4 regions of the Shewanella avicenniae genome follow, and region 3 is predicted to be linked to each of the others. Evidence: predicted binding sites of a transcription regulator. Region 3 holds the regulator's gene; each other region holds the start of a gene.

Region 1 (3,135 bases), 240 kb from region 3:
ATATCGCTCAGTTGTGTCAGCTAGCGAAACAAGCAGGCGCGATGACAGTCGTCGATGGCGCGCAAGCGATTGCGCACTTAAGCGTGGATGTGCAAGCCATCGGCTGCGATTTTTATGCCTTTTCTGGCCACAAAATGTATGGCCCAACTGGCGTTGGCGTCTTATGGGGCAAGCTTGCCGAGCTCGAAAAGTTAACCCCGCTGCTGACTGGCGGCGAGATGATCAAAACCGTGAGTTTCAGTGGCACCACCTTTGGCGCGCTGCCGCATCGGTTAGAAGCGGGCACACCGCCGATTGCCGAGATTATTGGCCTTGGCGAAGCGATCGAATTTCTCCAGCAACACGCCAACAGCGACAGCAACGCCCATGAGCAACGCATGCTGCAACTACTGCAGCAAGGATTGGCTCAGTTGCCAGAAATCGAGTTATACGGCGCCCACAGTGATAACTGCGGTGCGGTGGCGTTTAACGTGCGCGGCGAACATCATCAAGACATCGGCGCGCTGCTAGATCAGCAAGGCGTAGCGATTCGCTGCGGCCATCACTGCGCCATGCCGCTGATGGAACTGTTACAGCTCAGCGGTTGCTGCCGCGCCTCGATTGGCATCTACACCAATGAGCAAGATATTCAGCAGTTTTTAGCAGCGCTGAAGCAAACCCTTGAACTGCTGAATGAGGATTTTTAATTGTGACCGACGCTTTACCATCACTGCCTGCCACGCAATTTAGCGCCTTTTATCAACAGCAAGATAAGCTGCTTAGCGCTCGTGATAAACTGGCTCAGGCCAGTAACTGGCAAGATAAATACCGCTTGCTGATGCAACTGGGCAAACTGCTGCCAGCTATGGATGACGCGTTCAAAACTGCGAAAGCCCAAGTGGATGGCTGCGAAAGTGCCGCCTGGTTGTATCACACTGAAATCAATGGCCAGCACTTCTATCTGGCGGACAGCGAAGCGCGTATCGTCAAGGGCCTGATTGTGCTGATTTTAGCCGCCACCAATGGTGCAACGACAGCGGATATCAATGCCTTTAACGCAGAGGCGTATTTTGCTCAATTGGGATTGGCTGGCCAGTTGAGTCCGTCGCGCAGTAATGGGCTCTATGCGTTAGTGCAGCAAGTTAAGCTAATGGCGCAATAATCTCACCCAAATAATCTCGCTCACAAGTAACAGGCTAAACTTGTCTCCTTGCCCTGACGTAACGCAGGCAGTTGCACTTCAACAGGGCAAAACCTCACCATATTAGTGCACATAAAGATTCATCCCACATACCACCACAATAAACAACATACTGATTTTAAATGATTATTAATTTTGGCACACTACCTGCAATTGATAAAATGAAAATAAAACAGGCACTGAAGTCTGTGGCTTAATCGGAATGTGCAGCCTTCAAATTCAGTATGAGTGCACTGAATTTGAATGTATCACCGGGTAATGGCGCCCTAAGTATTACGTGTTAATCACGCAATACTTAGGGCGTTTTTTTATGCCTGAATTTTGCCGTGATAGCCCTGCAGTCCCGAACATGTATCTCAAACGCTGAATCTCAATGACAACTGTGTGAGGAACCCAAGATGTCTTATGTAGAACCAAATGAATTCGTCACCAAAATGGTCGATCAAGGTGAATCCAAGGTTTATATGTCTACCCGAGACACCTTGATTCGTGCATTTATGGCAGGGGCGATTTTGGCGTTAGCCGCCGTATTCGCCATCACAGTCGCGGTTAAAACCGGGCAACCACTGATCGGCGCAATATTGTTCCCAGTGGGCTTTATCATGCTGTACTTGATGAAGTTCGATTTGCTCACAGGCGTGTTTACCTTAGTGCCATTGGCATTAATCGATAAGCGACCTGGGGTGACCATGAGCCAAGTACTGCGGAACTGGGGCTTGGTATTTTTGGGTAACTTTGGCGGTGCACTGACCGTCGCCTTTATGATGTCGTTTATTCTCACCTACGGCTATAACGTCGACGGAGGGATCATCGCCGAGAAAGTCGCCAAGATTGGCGAGTCACGCACCTTAGGCTACAAGGCACAAGGGTTCGATGGCTGGTTGACTATTTTTATCCGCGGCATGTTGTGTAACTGGATGGTGTCCATGGGGGTTGTGGGCGCGATGATCTCTAGCTCTGCAACCGGTAAAATGATGGCGATGTGGATGCCAATTATGTTGTTCTTCTTTATGGGCTTTGAGCACTCGATTGTGAATATGTTTTTGTTCCCATTCTCAATGATCATGGGCGGTAACTTCACCTTTATGGAGTATATCGTCTGGAACGAAATTCCAACGGCGCTCGGTAATCTGGTGGGTGGATTTGTGTTGGTTGGCTTACCGCTGTACTTTACTCACGTACGCACTAGCCCTGCCCGTACCTTGAAAAAATCGGCCTAATCGCGGATAAAAAAAGACCGCCAAACGTGGCGGTCTTTTGCTATTTACACATACGTTAGCGCAGTAGCACCAACAGAAAACCCGCAGCGAGCATCACTCCTCCGTAACCAAATGCAATATTGCGATGGTGGGTTTTGAACAGTGCATAGCAAGCGCTTTCTCCAAACACACAGCATAAGATGCCGGCAGTCACCAGCGGCGCGCCAAGGAGCAACAATTGTTGGCTAATATCCGCTGACGCCATAGGCTCTAGGTGAGCAAAACGATAGCCAAAAGCAAAGGCTAACACGCCTGTTAACGCTATCGCCCCGTGTACCGACCAACGCACATTTCCCGCGACCAACATACCGATCAAAAACACTGCCAGTAACATTCCCTCTTCTGCAAATATCATTGCGATTGAAGTGTGCTCGGTGGCAAAGCCAGCCAATAACAACACTGAGAAACTCAGGGGTAATGCCCACAATGCTCGACCACCAATCTGCATCGCCCAAATGCCAACGCCAATCATAAACAACACAGTTGCGATGAATTGCCAATGTGGAAATTGGGGCAATTCCGGTGACAAAACTGGCGCAAAAGAAAACCAAAATAACAAGGCAATAAGCAATGTAATCGGTAGACGGAACGGATGTTCATTAAACGCGGAGAAGTTGCGCATACATACCTCTAGTTGGCCTGTGATACACAACTACACCTTAGAAGAGTTTATCCGCTGAGGATTTGACTTAGTTC
Region 2 (3,135 bases), 1.7 Mb from region 3:
ATGCTGTCAGTGCGATTAAATTGGGTGCGGTCGATTATCTGGCCAAACCTTTTGCGCCAGAGGTGTTACTGAACCAAGTGAGCCGCTATTTGACACCAAAGAAAGCCAGTGGTGATCCCGTCGTGGCCGATGAAAAAAGTATCGCACTGCTGGAGTTAGCTAAACGCGTGGCGCAATCGGATGCCTCGGTGATGATCCTTGGCCCGAGTGGTTCAGGTAAAGAGGTGTTAGCGCGTTATATTCATCAGAAAAGTGCCCGGGTTGATGAACCCTTTGTGGCCATCAACTGTGCTGCGATTCCAGAGAACATGCTAGAAGCGACCCTGTTCGGTTATGAAAAGGGCGCTTTTACTGGCGCCTATCAGGCTTGCCCAGGTAAGTTTGAACAAGCTCAAGGTGGCACCTTGCTGCTCGATGAAATCTCCGAGATGGATTTGGGTTTACAAGCCAAACTGCTGCGAGTATTGCAAGAGCGCGAGGTGGAGCGTTTAGGTGGCCGTAAAACCATCAAGCTCGACGTGCGGGTACTGGCAACCTCTAACCGCGATTTAAAAGAGTCGATTGCGAAAGGGGAGTTCCGTGAAGACCTTTACTACCGCATCAACGTATTCCCGTTAGTATGGCCTGCACTGAGCCAACGGCCTGCGGATATTATTCCATTGGCGAAACATCTAATCAGCAAACATGCCAAAGCCAGCCATGTGACACCGGTGCCGCAGCTGGATGATGGTGCGATTCGTAAGTTGCTTGGTCATCGCTGGCCGGGTAACGTGCGTGAACTCGACAACGTGATTCAGCGAGCGATGATTCTACAGCGCAATAGCATTATTGAAGCTGGTGACATCATCATTGACCTGTATGATGTGACTCAGCCGCTGGATAGTCGTTACGCCGAACCAAGTAGCGATGCGCTCGGTGACGAATTAAAGGCGCAGGAACACCAGATTATTTTGGAAACTCTGACCCAATGCCAAGGCTCACGCAAGCTTGTGGCCGAGAAGCTGGGCATCAGTGCGCGTACCTTGCGTTATAAAATGGCGCGCATGCGTGACATGGGGATTGATATTCCCGCTTAACCTTTGATTTATCCCGCCACAACGGTGACAGCTTAATCGCTTTCACCGTTTTTTCTGTTTATTTTTAGATAGATATCTTTGTTGGCAACTTATTTGCATTAACTGGTCATAATTGAACAGCACTCGTCAAATCTCTGACGAAGGAGTTAAGTATGCAAATCGGTGGCAATTCATTACTGCAGGAAATGCAATCACTTCAAGGTGAAATCGCACCCGCCTCTGGGTCCATTTCGCCGTCTCCTCTTCGTAACGTTGCGAATTCATCTGGCGCTGAGTTTGCTGACTTACTCGCCCAAGCGGTTGGCCATGTTAGTGGCTTACAGACTACTGCAGGCGACCTATCTCGCCGCTTGGATATGGGCGACACCACTGTCACCTTGTCTGACACTGTGATTGCGCGTGAAAAGTCCAGCGTCGCCTTTGAAGCAACCGTACAAGTGCGCAATAAGCTGGTTGAAGCTTATAAAGAAGTCATGAGCATGCCTGTATAGGCTGTATCGTCAATTTAGTTAGCAGGTAATTATCGTGGCCACAGACTTAGTCGTAGACCCAAATGGCGCCGGATCAGTTGTAGACGCAGGGGCTCAGCAAGAACACAAAATGGGGATGATGTCCTCCTTTGGCAGTGCTGACACGCTAAAGCAGATCACCATGATCCTCACGCTGGCAATCCTGTTAGCGGTTGCTGTGTTTATCGTGATTTGGGCGCAAGAGCCAGAATATCGTCCAATCGGGAAGATGGACACTGAGCGGATGGTACAGGTGCTGGATGCGCTGGATAAAAACCGCATTCCGTACAAGCTTGATGTTGATGTGGTCAAAGTGCCCGAAGATCAGTATCAACAAGTGAAAATGATGTTGAGCCGTGAAGGGATCGACAGCGGTAATGCCGATAAAGATGATTTCCTCAATAAAGATTCAGGTTTTGGTGTTAGCCAACGCTTAGAACAAGCGCGGCTGAAACACAGCCAAGAGGTTAACTTAGCCAAAGCGATTGAAGAGCTAAGCAGTGTGAGCCGCGCCAAAGTGATTTTAGCGCTACCGAAAGAGAACGTGTTTGCTCGCACTCAAGCACAACCAAGCGCCACCGTGGTGGTCAACACCCGCCGTGGCGGTTTAGGCCAAGGCGAAGTGGATGCGATTGTTGATATCGTGGCGTCTGCCGTACACGGCATGGACCCAACCAAAGTCACAGTGACTGATGCCAGTGGCCGTTTATTGAATTCGGGTAGCCAAAATGCCATTTCTGCACGTGCACGCCGCGAATTGGAAATCGTGCAGCAAAAAGAAAATGAATATCGCAGCAAAATTGAGTCGATTCTGATCCCTATTCTGGGGCCTGAAAATTTCACCTCACAAGTGGATGTGAACATGGATTTCACGGCGGTTGAGCAAACCGCCAAACGATACAACCCAGATCTGCCTGCACTGCGCAGCGAAATGACCGTAGAAAACAAATCCGTCAATGGCACCAATGGTGGCATTCCAGGTGCGTTAACCAATCAACCGCCTATGGAATCTAATATTCCTGAAACAGCGACTGGTAACGGCAATAATAAGCCGAGTGCTCAAAGCAGCCACAATGAAGCGACCCGCAACTTTGAGTTGGATACCACCATTAGTCATACCCGCCAGCAAGTGGGTGTTATCCGTCGTGTTAGCGTGTCGGTGGCGGTAGATTTTAAAGCCGGTGCTGCGGCAGACGATGGCCAAGTATCTCGGGTACCTCGTACTGCTGAAGAGATGACCAATATTCGTCGTCTGTTAGAAGGTGCCATTGGTTTTAGTGATCAGCGTGGCGATGTGATTGAAGTGGTCACAGTGCCATTTATGGATCACTTGGTTGATGAAGCCCCTGAAGTGCCAATGTGGGAACAACCTTGGTTCTGGCGCGCGGTGAAATTGGGTATTGGTGCTATCTTGATCCTAGTGCTGTTCCTGTTTATCGTACGCCCCATCATGAAGAAGCTGATTCTGTCAGATGATAAACATATGCCAGATGAGCCAGGATTCGGCCATGAATTGGCAGACATTGAAGATCAGTTTGCGGCAGATACTT
Region 3 (3,135 bases):
CCCAGCAGAATTTCACGCACAGTGTCGCTTAATTCATAGATGTTGGAAGTTGAGGTATCAAGATAATGATCCATCAACTGCGAGATAGGCTCTAGCAGTTCACCTTCCTCTTCAATCGCCTCTTTTAACGATTTATGACGCTTGGAGAGCGGATGTAAACGGCGGGTTTCACTATAGCGCTTGATTAATACTTTGTCGGATGCATTGAGGAAAAAACTGATGACCTCTGTGCCTTCGGGGAGTTTCGCAAGCTGACTTTCAAGTAACTTATCTTGGTTGGGTAAGTTGCGCACGTCAACACTGATAGCGACGAACTCATTGCTGCCTCGCAGATTTACTAGCAGATCGCCAATCATCTGTAATGGCAAGTTGTCAACACAGTAATAGCCCATATCCTCTAATACGCGCAGGGCTACAGATTTTCCTGAACCTGAACGACCGGAGACTATGGCCAACTTCATGCGGTGATTACCTGATAAAGTTCTTGCTCGTTCTCAGCCTTACGAAGCTGCTTGAGCACTTGTTTATCGCTTAGCTTTTCCGCCATGGCGGAGAGCGTGCTCAGGTGTTGCTGACATTGATCTGCTGGCACAATAAGTGCGAACAAAATATCCACCGGTTGATTATCAATCGCGTCAAAAGGAATGGCCTCTTCACACTTGATTAATACCGCAACGGGCGTGTCAATATCCGGCAAACGACCATGCGGGATCGCAATACCGTTACCGATTCCTGTACTGCCCATACGCTCGCGAGCCAAAAGACTTTCAAAAATGGCTTGAGAGGATAGGTCGGGATACTGGGCTGCTGCGAGATCGCTGATGAGCTCCAGTACCTTTTTCTTACTGCCCGGAGTCGCACAGGTGGTACACTCCGGCCGCAGGATGGTCCTAAGTTCCATCGTTAGTGTTTTGTCAGCTTTTCTTTGTGTTTAATGACCTGACGATCCAATTTATCAATGAGGATGTCAATGGCGGCGTACATGTCGTCGTGTTGAGAGGTTGCAAATACTTCGCCGCCGGAAAGGTGCAGCTTGGCTTCTGCTATCTGTAGTGCTTTTTCAACAGCGAGGACAATGTGGACATTATTGATCTGTTCGAAATGGCGTTCAAGCTTTGCAAATTTGCTCTCAACGTAGCTACGTAAAGAATCGGTGATCTCAAGTTGTTTTCCTGCAAGATTAATTTGCATCGTTGACTCCTCCGATTGTCGGGCTTTTAAAGGCTCTTCCGCTGATTTGACGGCGGAATTAGCATTGCTTCCCGATACTTAGCGATTGTTCGTCTCGCGACATTAATGCCTTGTTCGGCAAGCAATTGCGCCATTTTACTGTCGCTTAACGGCTTTTTAGGGTTCTCCGCGGCAACCAGCTTTTTGATGAAAGCACGAATGGCTGTTGAAGAACACTCGCCGCCATCGTCAGTACCTACATGGCTAGAGAAGAAATATTTTAGTTCAAAAATGCCGCGAGGGGTGTGCATGTATTTCTGGGTGGTGACCCGCGAAATGGTCGATTCATGCATTTCTACCGCTTCGGCAATATCGTTGAGCACCATAGGTTTCATCGCTTCTTCACCATATTCGAAGAAGCCTTGCTGAAATTGAACGATGCAATTAGCGACTTTAAGCAGGGTGTCGTTACGGCTTTCCAAACTCTTGATAAACCATTTAGCTTCTTGCAGATGACCACGAATAAATTGGCTATCTGACTGGCTGCGCACGCTACGTGCCATCGTGGCATACTGCTGATTGATGCTGATTTTTGGCATGCAATCTGGGTTGAGTTCAACCACCCAGCGCCCGTTTTTCTTCCATACCGTCACGTCTGGAATGACATATTCATCTTCAGACTCTTGGATGGTTAATCCTGGGCGAGGATTTAACGTTTGGATGAGAACGATTGCGTCACGTAACTCTTCTTCCTTAAGGCGCGTTTTGCGCATCAAGGTGCGGTAATCTTTGGCGGCGATCAGATCGAGGTACTCATCGATGAGCATTTTGGCATTGGCCAAATGCGGTACGTCGTCACTGAATTGTGATAATTGGATCAGCAAACATTCGCGTAAATCGCGCGCGGCAACTCCCACGGGATCAAAGTGTTGAATGCGCTTCAGCACGGCTTCAACTTCATCCACTTCGATATCATCTAAGCCCAGCGCTTCAATAATTTCTTCAGCTGATTGGGTTAAATAGCCACGCTCGTCAATGGCTTCAATAATCGCGGTAGCAATTGCTTCATCGGTTTCTGAAAATGGTGTGAGGTTTTTTTGCCATTCCAAATGCTCATGCAAGCCTTCGCTAGTTTCACCTTGAAACGGCATGTCATCGTCACGGACGACGCCAGATGACGTGTTGGGCGCAGCGGTGAAAACCTCGTCCCAAGTGGTGTCCATTGGCAGTTCTTCAGGGAGCTCTTGGCTATTAAGCGCATCACTGGTTTCAACGGACGAACTGTCTTCTATCGACTCTGACAGCTCTTGTTCACTGTCACGTTCGCGGTTATCCGCTTCAAGCCCCGCGTCATTGTTATCAACATCAACATCGTCATTAATCTCCAACATCGGGTTGGAATCGAGTGCTTGTTGAATTTCCTGCTGCAGCTCAAGCGACGACAATTGCAGTAGACGAATTGCCTGCTGCAGTTGCGGTGTCATAGTTAATTGTTGACCCAGCTTAAGCTGAAGTGACGCTTTCATTGTTGACTGCTAATCCCCAAAAATTATGTATTAAAACAACCACAAAGAGTTGGTAGTTTTATGAAATTTATTTGTCCCCACCACCGTACTATAGCCTGAATTGTTCCCCTAAGTACACTGCTCGCACCTGTTGGTTGTCGAGGATCTCGGCGGGTGTGCCTTCTGCAATCAGCTGCCCATGGCTGACGATGTAGGCGTGTTCGCACACATCCAGAGTTTCGCGCACGTTATGATCGGTAATCAAGACACCCAGTCCTCGAGACTTGAGTTGTTCGATGATTTTCTTGATATCGATAACAGAAATTGGATCTACGCCCGCAAAAGGTTCGTCCAATAAAATGAATTTTGGATCAGCCGCTAACGCGCGTGCTATCTCAACGCGGCGCCGTTCTCCACCCGATAACGCCATCCCCAAGCTGTCACGGATGTGGGTGATATG
Region 4 (3,135 bases), 1.7 Mb from region 3:
CTTGTCGTTCTTGGTCGATCAAAAAAAGCAGCCGCTCTAAGTTGAGCGTCTGCTTATTCAGAAGCTGTTCCAAGTCTGTCAGCTGCATTAAGCCTCCAGATTGATATCGTTCATATCGGCTTCAAATTGCGCAATATTGCCTGCCAGCTTTTCAGGGTCAACTTTGTAACGGCCTTCAGCAATAGCTGCTTTTATTTCCGCTACTTTTTTAACGTCAACGTCTGGCAGAGACGAAATCTTACCCTGTAGACTTTGAAGCTGCTGTGCCTGACTTGAGACAACAACTGAGTCTTTGCTATTCGCCACTATAGCCGATTGCGTGCTTTCAGCTGTGGTCGCTGAACCGGTTTTAGGTGAGTTGACCGTAGTCACTCGCGGTTGATTTTGCAGTTGTTTAATGTCCATAGCCGTTTGGGCTCCAGCGTTGAATCTAAGTTCTCAGACTCTTTATCGGCAGATCAGTTTATTGCTTGAGCAATTTTTACATTTTTATGCGAACTTCGCCAACTTTTGCCACTATAGCCTCTATCAGCTTGTTTGACCTCGCATTTTTTACGCTAATCTGCTCGCCGGCATTGCCATCTTCCATAGCGACGCCAACCGTCTTTATCTGAAAATTTTCGGTAGCTGCCAAAATAGAGACCTGATCACCTTTACAAACAAAGCATACGTTGGCTGAAAAAATAGGGTAGTCCTTGGTGATACGTCGTTTGAGTTTTGCACCGATGAGTGGTTCTAGGCTATCAAATTGTTGACCGTTTAAGCTGTATTGATCGATATAGCGCAAGCTGAGGTTACTTCTTGTTAACACAGTGCCTTGCGCCAAGGTTTCATTGGGCACGATCACGGGAAAACTGATATCGACTCGCACTGACATGAATACTTGCCACGGGTATGTTTGGTTTTCGATGTCGCAACTGACTTTTAGCGTGTTATTACGGCTAATCGGACGATCGACGGCAAGCTCTACCGTCACCGGCGAAATACAGTTTGGTAGCGGCAATCTTGGGTCGATTGCCTGAGGCGTGATTTCAATTTTAGCTGTCGCAGGTGCAGCTAAGTTTTTTGACACTGTTTCTTTAGCTAACTTTTGTATAGCCGATATACTTGGTATGTCAGCCTGCACGCCTGTTGATATTACGGCGTTTATCACTGCAGCGAAAAAAATATGTGCTAAATTTACTTTCATAATGAACAGGCTAGATAGAAAAACAGGTTTACACTTATACTTCAGGTAGTTCCACAACCGCTGATAGCGCATTCGATGCCGCCGCGTCAGAACTTTGACTGAAGCTCGGATTATCGGTGTAAAAGCAATATGCATGCCTTACTGGTGATTCAGTTAGGTGGGAATTGTAAAATTAATACAAGGCAGACTTATGTCAGGCATTCTTGAATCGGTCAATAAAAGAACTCAACTTGTAGGGCAAAACAGGCTGGAACTGCTGCTATTTAAATTAAACGGCAGACAGCGTTTTGGTATTAACGTGTTTAAAGTGAAAGAAGTCCTACAGTGCCCACCTTTGACTTCATTGCCTAAATTGAATCCCTTTATCAGAGGGGTAGCGCATATTCGTGGCACCACGATTTCTGTGATCGATTTGAGCGCGGCGACTGGCGGACGTCCAATCGAAGATGTGACCAATAGTTTTATTATCATTTCCGAGTATAACCGTAGTGTGCAGGGTTTTTTGGTCAAATCGGTCGAACGCATCATTAATATGAACTGGTCGGCAATTATGCCACCACCGCAAGGGGCCGGTCGCACCTCTTACTTGACTGCAGTCACCGAGATAGATGGTGAATTGGTTGAAATTATTGACGTTGAGAAAATTCTTGATGAAATTTCACCAGTGAAGACTGCTATCAGTAAAGAAGTTGATGAGGCGCTTACCATCGATAGAGAACAGCAGTATCACATCATGGTGGTTGACGATTCCGCAGTTGCTAGAAAGCAGATCCTTCGTGCTCTGGAAGCGCTGAACCTGCAGATCGATACGGCAAAAGATGGTCGCGAAGCGTTGGAAAAGCTCAAGGCGATTGCCACTGAGATGGACAATGTTTCAACTGAAATTCCATTGATCATCTCAGATATCGAAATGCCAGAAATGGACGGTTACACTTTAACAGCCGAAATTCGTGATGACCCTAAACTTAAGCATATTAAAGTGGTGTTGCATACCTCACTCAGTGGCGTATTTAACCACGCGATGGTGCAGAAAGTGGGCGCCAATGACTTTATCGCAAAGTTTAACCCTGATGAATTGGCGGCAGCTGTTAACAAGCATCTCAGTTTATAAGTTTTCGCTGGTGCTGAATTAAAATAGTAGTGGCGCTTGTCATGCTGGTTCAGCTGCGGTATAACGCAGCCCGATACAATAGCAGGACAGCGTACACTTCTATAACGGCGGTGTTCATTAATGACGGGAAGCCAAGGTGCAAGATAAGTCGCTCGCAGAAACCGAGTATAATCAATTCAGACTGTTTTTAGAGCAGCATAGCGGTATTGTGCTCGGTGAAAATAAGCAGTATCTCGTCAGAAGCCGATTAGCGCCTTTGATGGGCAAATATGGCTTACCTTCGTTGTCTGAAGTCGTTAAGCAGTCGATGCGTCCTACCGAGCGTCAATTACGTGCGGAAGTGATTGATGCCATGACCACCAACGAAACCCTGTGGTTTCGTGACAAATACCCGTTCGATTTGATGGCTAACCAACTGTTGCCACAATATGCCAAATTAGGCCGTCCACTAAAAATCTGGTCAGCTGCTTGTTCTTCAGGGCAAGAGCCTTACTCATTAGCCATGACAGCGCTGCAATATCAGCAACGTAAACCGGGCGGATTACCCGGTGGAGTATCAATCCAAGCGACTGACCTATCGCCCTCAATGCTGGAGCGATGTAAAAATGCCGAATATGATGGGCTGGCATTGGCGCGGGGTTTATCTGAGGAGCATAAGCGTCAGTTTTTTGATGCTTTGCCAAATGGCAACATGCGCTTAAAGGATAATGTGCGGCGTTTAGTTAATTTCCGCGCGCATAACTTATTGGAAAGTTACTCGTTACTTGGCAAGTTTGACATCATCTTTTGCCGTAATGTGCTTATCTATTTTGCCCCGGAAGCCAAAGCCAAAATC

What was found. Region 3 encodes sigma-54, which starts transcription at its own class of promoters, with help from an activator protein. Its sites were predicted from a motif close to GTTGGCACGNNNNTNGNNT; they were not measured.
Region 1: JYB87_RS03295 (formate/nitrite transporter family protein) is a predicted target of sigma-54. The motif match lies at 1,315-1,333, and genes of this name have one in related genera.
Region 2: fliE (flagellar hook-basal body complex protein FliE) is a predicted target of sigma-54. The motif match lies at 1,157-1,175, and genes of this name have one in related genera.
Region 4: flgA (flagellar basal body P-ring formation chaperone FlgA) is a predicted target of sigma-54. The motif match lies at 1,312-1,330, and genes of this name have one in related genera.

Annotation. Positions count from the first base shown of each region.
Region 1 covers NZ_CP071503.1:775,229-778,363, reverse strand. Annotated here, with positions in the region: gene JYB87_RS03305 (aminotransferase class V-fold PLP-dependent enzyme) at 1-686, shown strand, start outside; gene JYB87_RS03300 (SufE family protein) at 689-1,141, shown strand; gene JYB87_RS03295 (formate/nitrite transporter family protein) at 1,579-2,400, shown strand; gene JYB87_RS03290 (HupE/UreJ family protein) at 2,456-3,061, opposite strand.
Region 2 covers NZ_CP071503.1:3,003,661-3,006,795, reverse strand. Annotated here, with positions in the region: gene JYB87_RS13340 (sigma-54-dependent transcriptional regulator) at 1-1,076, shown strand, start outside; gene fliE (flagellar hook-basal body complex protein FliE) at 1,229-1,567, shown strand; gene fliF (flagellar basal-body MS-ring/collar protein FliF) at 1,677-3,135, shown strand, end outside.
Region 3 covers NZ_CP071503.1:533,638-536,772, forward strand. Annotated here, with positions in the region: gene rapZ (RNase adapter RapZ) at 1-461, opposite strand, end outside; gene ptsN (PTS IIA-like nitrogen regulatory protein PtsN) at 458-901, opposite strand; gene hpf (ribosome hibernation promoting factor) at 904-1,191, opposite strand; gene JYB87_RS02315 (RNA polymerase factor sigma-54) at 1,218-2,696, opposite strand; gene lptB (LPS export ABC transporter ATP-binding protein) at 2,785-3,135, opposite strand, start outside.
Region 4 covers NZ_CP071503.1:3,027,135-3,030,269, reverse strand. Annotated here, with positions in the region: gene JYB87_RS13460 (flagella synthesis protein FlgN) at 1-88, opposite strand, end outside; gene flgM (flagellar biosynthesis anti-sigma factor FlgM) at 88-405, opposite strand; gene flgA (flagellar basal body P-ring formation chaperone FlgA) at 482-1,189, opposite strand; gene JYB87_RS13445 (chemotaxis protein CheV) at 1,380-2,300, shown strand; gene JYB87_RS13440 (CheR family methyltransferase) at 2,437-3,135, shown strand, end outside.